Regions from separate parts of the Streptomyces sp. NPDC090045 genome, predicted to be linked through region 1. Evidence: riboswitches for the same ligand, from Rfam matches in the RefSeq annotation. Region 1 holds a riboswitch; the other holds the start of a gene.
What was found. Region 1 has a riboswitch for cobalamin ahead of ACIPYQ_RS29335 (ABC transporter substrate-binding protein). Riboswitches for the same ligand answer to the same signal wherever they lie in the genome.

Region 2: another riboswitch for cobalamin. It lies ahead of ACIPYQ_RS23655 (DUF4430 domain-containing protein); the one in region 1 lies ahead of ACIPYQ_RS29335 (ABC transporter substrate-binding protein).

The regions. Positions count from the first base shown of each region.
Region 1 is NZ_JBIVFA010000013.1:25,687-29,202, forward strand. It holds gene ACIPYQ_RS29325 (DUF6262 family protein) at 1-134, opposite strand, end outside; gene ACIPYQ_RS29330 (hypothetical protein) at 283-705, shown strand; cobalamin riboswitch at 703-929, shown strand; gene ACIPYQ_RS29335 (ABC transporter substrate-binding protein) at 1,320-2,309, shown strand; gene ACIPYQ_RS29340 (FecCD family ABC transporter permease) at 2,411-3,427, shown strand; gene ACIPYQ_RS29345 (ABC transporter ATP-binding protein) at 3,397-3,516, shown strand, end outside.
Region 2 is NZ_JBIVFA010000009.1:85,783-89,298, forward strand. It holds gene aceB (malate synthase A) at 1-488, shown strand, start outside; gene ACIPYQ_RS23650 (3-hydroxybutyryl-CoA dehydrogenase) at 485-1,372, shown strand; gene ACIPYQ_RS23655 (DUF4430 domain-containing protein) at 1,509-1,997, opposite strand; cobalamin riboswitch at 2,145-2,288, opposite strand; gene ACIPYQ_RS23660 (SRPBCC family protein) at 2,406-2,855, shown strand; gene ACIPYQ_RS23665 (alpha/beta hydrolase) at 2,921-3,516, opposite strand, start outside.

The sequences.
Region 1 (3,516 bases):
TTCTCGTAGAGGAACGTGGCGGAGACCCTGGCCCGTTCGGCGACGGCCCGGACGGCCAACCGGCCTCGCTCTCGACGGAGTTGGCCGATCGCCTTCTCGACTCGGGTGAGCTTGTCCTGGGGTGGACGGGCCAGCCGCTACTGGCACACGCTCAGAGGTCGACTGCCCTGAGTCACTGCGAGAAAACCGCAGTTCAGAAGGCATGCACTTCCCCTCACAGCGACTGATCTGCGGGCCGGCTACCCCTGCGTCTCCCCCGAACTCCGGCGGGCCCTGGAACACGTGGCCTTCCACGATCTCCACCGGCACCTGGGCGAGGAGGCGGCCGCGGAGATTCCGGACGTGACCCGGAACCTCATCGACGAGGCGTCGGCGTACGTCCTGTTCTCCCTGACCCTGCTCGACGTCTTCGGCGAGGGTGACCTGGCCCGCCGCCGCGACGAGGCGGCGTCACGGGGCCCGGAAGGGGACCTGGACCTCCTGGGCCAGGCCCGTCAGGAGCTGGAGGTGTCGCCGTACAGCGCACGGCAGTTGATCGGCTCCATCCGCACGGCGTGGCGGCTCGCGGACGGCCCGGCCGCCGGTCTCCCGCCGACGGTCCCGCCCGCCCGCAGCCCCGACTGCCCCCGCCACCCGCGACCCGCGACCCGCGAACTGAGGCCGTCCGGAGGCCGGGGCGGCCGGGGGGACCGGCCTCGCGGGTAGGGTGTGAGCGCAGCTGGTTCGCACCCGTCAGCCGGACGGGGTGCGTCGTAAGAGGGAACCCGGTGGGAATCCGGGACTGCCCCGCAGCGGTGAGCGGGAACGACCGCCGTCATACGCACTGGGACCGGATCCGGTCCTGGGAAGCGACGGCCAGTAGGTGCCCGCCGGGAGACCGGCAGGCGTGCCCGCGAGTCCGAAGACCTGCCACTGCCCGCATGACGAAGCGTCGTGCGGGGGCCCGGGCACGCCTCCCCGGGACCTTTCTGCCGCGACTCGCGAAGGAGAGTTGACGTGGCCGACCAGACCGTCACCACCGCTGGGTGCGTTGAGCACGACACCGGCTTGCCCTATCTCGACGTCGACATCGAGGTCCCGGGGCTGATCCCCTCGTAGACGACGGGCCGCCCGGCGGGCCCGTGCAACGCCCTGCCCCCAGGCGCCGTGGTGCACCGTGCGGGGACACCGCCTTGCCGTCCCCGCGAGCCGTGGCGCGATGCACCGCGCTCGGCTCCGTGCGCCCGTTCGCTCCCGGGCCCCTGTGCGCCCTGCGCCCTGCGCCCCCCGACGGGGCGTCAAGAACATCCGAACCATCCGCGGTGAGAGGACCACCACCCATGCCCCGCAACCACCCGAAGGCCGTGCTGTCCGCGCTCGCCGTCGCCCTGCTGATATCCGGCTGCGGAGGCGGCACCACGCCCTCCGCCGCCCCCTCGCCGGGCACGACCGCCGAGGGCTTTCCGGTCACGGTCACCAACTGCGGGGTGACGAGCACCTATCGGCGTCCGCCGCAGCGCGCGGTATCGCTGAACCAGCACGCGACCGAGGTGATGCTGGCGCTCGGTCTGGAGAAGTCGATGGTGGGGACGGGCTATCTCGACGACAAGATCCTCCCCGAGTACCAGGCCGCCTACGACGGCGTGAAGGTGCTCTCGAAGGAGTACCCGTCCTTCGAGGCACTCCTGGAGGCCGAGCCCGACTTCGTCTACGGCGGGTGGTCCTCCACCTTCGACGAGAAGGAGGGACGCAGCCGGGCCGCCTTCACCAAGGCCGGGATCAACACCCGCCTCAACACCGAGGAGTGCCCCACCGGCCCGGTGGACGTGGCCGCCATGGACGAGGAGATCCGCACGGTCGCCAAGATCTTCGGCGTGCCCGAGCGGGCCGAGGAGCGGCTGGGGAAGCTGCACGCCACCCTCGACAAGGTCGAGACCGGGCTCGCCGGCGTCACCCCCGTCAAGCTCTTCGTGTACGACAGCGGCGACAAGACGGCCTTCACCGCGGGCGGCAAGGGCATCGGCAACGAGATGATCCGGCGGGCCGGCGGGGTGAACCTCTTCGCCGACCTGGACAAGGCCTTCGGCGACGTCTCGTTCGAGCAGGTGGCGCAGCGCGCCCCCGAGGCCATCGTCATCTACGACTACGGCGACCAGTCCGTCGAGGACAAGAAGAAGTTCCTGCTCGCCCATCCGGCGCTGAAGGACGTGCCCGCGATCAAGAACCAGCGGTTCGCGGTCCTGCCGCTGTCCTCCACGGTGGTCGGCGTGCGGGTGCCGGCGGCCGTCGAGTCGCTGGCGCGTCAGCTCCACCCGGGCCTCGTCCAGTGACCGGGGCGAAGGCCCCGGCACCTGTGGGGGCCGGCCTGCGCGAGGAGGCCCGGCCAGGCCTCCGCGAGGAAGGCCGGCCCGGCCCCGCGCGGCGCCCCGGGATCCCGTACGCCGTCGTGCTGGCCCTCCTGGGCGCGCTGGTGGCCGGCGCCGCCACCGCCGGCATCGCGGCCGGCTCGATCAGCGTCCCGGCCGACCAGGTGTGGGGCATCCTGCTGCACCGCGTGCACCCGTCCCTCGCCGAGCCGACGTGGACCCCGGTGCGCGAGACGATCGTCATGGACGTCCGCCTGCCCCGGGTGCTGCTGGCCGGGGTGGTCGGCGCGGGTCTGTCGGTGGCCGGCATGGCACTGCAGGCACTGGTCCGCAACCCGCTGGCCGATCCGATGCTGCTGGGCGTGTCCTCGGGCGCGTCGGTCGGCGCGGTGCTCGTCCTCGTCCTGAACCTGACGGTGTTCGGGCTGTTCACCCTGCCGATGGCCGCGTTCTGCGGGGCCCTGGCCGCCCTGGTCGCCGTCTACTTCCTGGCCCGCTCCGGCGGCCGGATGACGACGGTACGGCTGGTCCTGGCGGGTGTGGCCACGGCCGAGGTGCTGTCGGCGCTGGCCAGCTTCCTGATCGTCACCTCGAACGATCCGCACAAGACGCAGTCCGCGCTGCGCTGGATGCTCGGCGGTCTGGCCGGCACCACCTGGACGACGGTGTGGATCCCGGTCGGTGCGGTCCTGCTCGGGACGGCCGTCCTCCTCGGTGTCTGCCGTCCGCTCAACCTCCTGCTGGCCGGCGAGGAGGCCGCTGCGGCCCTCGGTCTGGACGTGCACCGGTTCCGCGGCGCCCTGTTCACGCTGGTGGCCCTGATGATCGGCACGATCGTCGCGGTCAGCGGGCAGATCGGCTTCGTCGGCCTGATCATGCCGCACGTGGTGCGGCTGCTCGTGGGCGCCGACCACCGCCGCGCGCTGCCCGCCGCGGCGCTCCTGGGTGCGGCGTTCCTCATCTCCGCCGATCTGGCCGCGCGCACCCTCATGAGCCCGGAAGAGATACCGGTGGGCATCCTCACCGCCCTCGTCGGCGGCCCCTTCTTCCTCTGGCTGATGCGACGGAAGGCCGCCCGGTGACCCACCGACCGACCGGAGAGCCCGGATCCCTGCGCGCCGAGGACGTCAGCGTCGTGGTGAACGGCAAGGCGCTGGTCCACGAGGCGTCC
Region 2 (3,516 bases), on a different contig from region 1:
TCGTCCCCGTCTGCCGCGAGGTGTTCGACGGGGTGCTGGGGGAGCGGCCGAACCAGCTGGAGCGGACGCGCGAGGACGTCGAAGTGGCCGCCGCCGATCTGCTGTCGGTCCGCCGGATCGCCGCTCCGCCGAGCTCCGAGGGCATCCGCTCCAACGTGGCCGTGGCCCTGCGCTACTTCGACGCCTGGCTGCGCGGCAGCGGCGCCGTCGCCCTGTACGGCCTGATGGAGGACGCCGCCACGGCCGAGATCGCGCGCGTGCAGATCTGGCAGTGGCTCCGCCACGACCGCGTCGACCGGCGCACGCTCACCGATCTCCTCGACGCCGAGTGCGCCGCCCTGGAGGCCGAGGACCCGCAGGCCCTGGTCCTCGAAGCCCGTGAGGTCTTCGTCGACACCGCGCTCTCGGTGCAGCTGCCCGCGTTCTTCACCCCCGAGGCGTACACCCGCCACCTGGTCCGCACCGCCGCCGTGCAGGTGACCGCGTGAGCGCCCCGGCCCGGCAGCCGACCCGGGTCCTGCGCGTCGGGGTCGTCGGAGGCGGGCAGATGGGAGCCGGCATTGCCGAGGTCTGCGCCCGCGCCGGCCTGGACACCGTCGTCGCCGAGGCGGATGCCACCGCGGCCCGCGCCGCCCGCGAGCGGGTGGCCGTCTCCCTCGAACGCGCCGTCCAGCGGGGCAAGCTGGACCGGTTCACCGCCGAGGACGCCCTGGCCCGGCTGGTGTTCACCGGAGACCTGGAGGACCTCGCCGACCGGCAGCTGGTCATCGAGGCCGTCACCGAGAACCCCGAGGCCAAGACCGAGATCTTCACCGCCCTCGACAAGATCGTCGAGGACCCCGAAGCCATTCTGGCGACCAATACGTCCGCCATCCCGATCATGCGGCTGGGCATGGCCACCGGCCGCGCCGACCGGGTCGTGGGACTGCACTTCTTCAACCCCGTCCCCGTCCTGCCCCTGGTCGAGGTGGTCTCCTCCCTCCACACCTCGGCGGACACACTGGCCGCGGTCGAGTCGTTCGCCCGGGAATCCCTGGGCAAGACCACGGTCCAGTCGCAGGACCGGGCCGGCTTCGTCGTCAACGCGCTGCTGGTCCCGTACCTGCTCTCGGCCATCCGGATGGCCGAGTCCGGCTTCGCCACCGCCGCCGACGTCGACACCGGCATGGAGCTGGGCTGCGCCCACCCCATGGGCCCGCTCAAGCTCGCCGACCTGATCGGCCTGGACACCGTCGCGGCCATCGCGGAATCCCTGTACGAGGAGTTCAAGGAGCCGCTCTACGCCCCGCCCCCGCTGCTGCAGCGGATGGTGCAGGCGGGGCTGCTGGGCCGCAAGAGCGGCCGCGGGTTCCACACATACGACCGGGGCTGATGAGGGACCCGGTGGTGCCGCTGCGGGGTTGAGGGACCCCGGCGGCACGGACAAGGAGCGCGGAGCGGCCCGGTGAGCCGCTCCGCGCTCCCGTCGGGAGGCGCTCCGTCCCGGCGGACGCTTCCTCCGGCCTGCTCTAGAAGGCGGTCCAGGTGAAGGCCACCTCGTCGCCCGCCTTCAGCTTGAACTGGCAGCCGCCGACCGGGGTCGGGGTGCCGTTGACCGATATGCTCCAGTAGGCCGATCCGCCGCCGCTGACGTTCTTGATGGAGTCCACCGAGAAGTCGTCGAAGGACGCGTACCAGGTGCCGTCCCAGGCGAAGTAGTTCCGGCGGGCGGCGTCGTCGAGCGCGGCCGTCGGGGTGGGCACGGCCGTCGGGTTCGCCGCCCCGTTGGTGCCGTCGCACTTGTGCGTGCCGCCGGTCGCCGTGGTGACGTCGTGTCCCTTGGTGTTGACCTTCCCCTTGAACAGCAGACCGTCGGGACCCTGCACGGTGAGGGACACGTTGATCTTCTTGTTCGTGTTCGGGGCGGCCTCGGCGTGCGCGACGGCCGGCGCCGTGGCGAGGGCGAGCCCGAGGGCCGCCGTGGTGATCAGGGCGCGGCGGGCGAGGGTCTGGCGCATGGAGTGCCTTCCTGGCGTGAACTCGAGGTCGTGCGCCGCCGGCCCCGATCGCCCTGGGCAACACCGCGGTCCCGGGCCCGGGAAAGCGGACACAGGTGAGCGGTGAGCCTGGGCTCAGGGCTTCGTGCTGCAGACCGTGACAGTGGGAAGCCGTACGCACCACACGCTGGGTTGTCCGACTCGCGACGCGGATGCGCCGCACACGGTTGCAGGTCAGCGCCGGAATCACACCGGCTTCCCCCAGTCGCGCAGGCATTCAGTTATGGGTCGGGCATGTACCTGACCAGAGGCATCGTAGGGGCAGGCGCCCCGGTCCCACCAGCGATCACCGGTACTCGCCCCCGGCGCGCGCACCGGGTGGCGTTCTGGGATCGTGGATCACAGGTGCAGTCACACCGAGGAGCTGACATGTCCGGACAGTTCGAGGCGAGCGTCGAGATCGACCGGCCGGTCGAGGAGGTCTTCGCCTACCTCGCCGACGGGCGCAACGATCCGGACTTCAGTCCGCGCGTCCAGGAGATCACCAGGGTCCCGGACGGCCCCACGGCCCTCGGCACGGTCTTCCGCAGCACGGTCAAGGACGCCGGGATGAAGACCGCCCGCGAGTTCCGCATCGTCGGCTTCGACCCGCCGCACCTGATCCGCTGGACCGAGCAGAGCAAGAACCTGGTCACCGCCGAGGGCGGCTACGACCTCGAAGCCCTCCCCGGCGGCCGCACCCGGGTCCGGATCTTCAACACCCTGCACGGCCACGGCCTCGGCAAGCTGCTCGTCGGCCTCGCGGCGAGCGCCGCGCGCAAGGACGCCCCCGATTTCGGCCGCCGTATCAAGGCTGCCGCGGAGGCGTCCCGCGCTTGACCGTCCACTCGCCCGTTCGTCCGGCCATTCGTCCGTCCGGCCGAGCTGGCGTCGTCCGGACGGTGTCAGAACCGCCCGGGCCCGGCCGGGATCGGCAGCGGCTTCGACGGGACCACGGCCCCGCGCTGCTCGGCGGCGCTCGCCGGGTTCTGGCAGGTCACGTCCTGGGCGGGCAGCTTGCCCGTGGTCAGGTACGCGTGGACCGGCGCGTTGGCGCAGGAGGTGGGGTCGGCGAGGTACACCCCGTGGCCCTCACCGCCGGCCGCCAGCACCATCCGCGAGCCCTTGAGCGCGCGGTGCAGGCCCTGCCCGCTGACGAGCGGGGTCTGTGAGTCCCACTCGTTCTGCACGGTCAGCACGTTCGCCTTCTTGTTCATCGGCGTGGCCGCCTCGACCGGCCGGTCCCAGAAGGCGCACGGCTTGATGTTGGACGCGAAGTCCCCGTACAGCGGGTACCTCGCCTTGTCCTTCGCCGCGTCCCGCTCGTACTGCTCCGTGTAGCGGGGCCAGCTGCCGGTGTCCCCGCACGCCACCGCCCAGAAGACGGCCGTGCTGTTGTCCGAGGCGGGCTCGGCAGCCGCGCCGCCGGTCAGCAGCCGCTTCATCTCGGTCGGCGTCGTGCCCGCGGGCAGCGGCTTGCCCTCGGCCGCGGCCTTCAGGG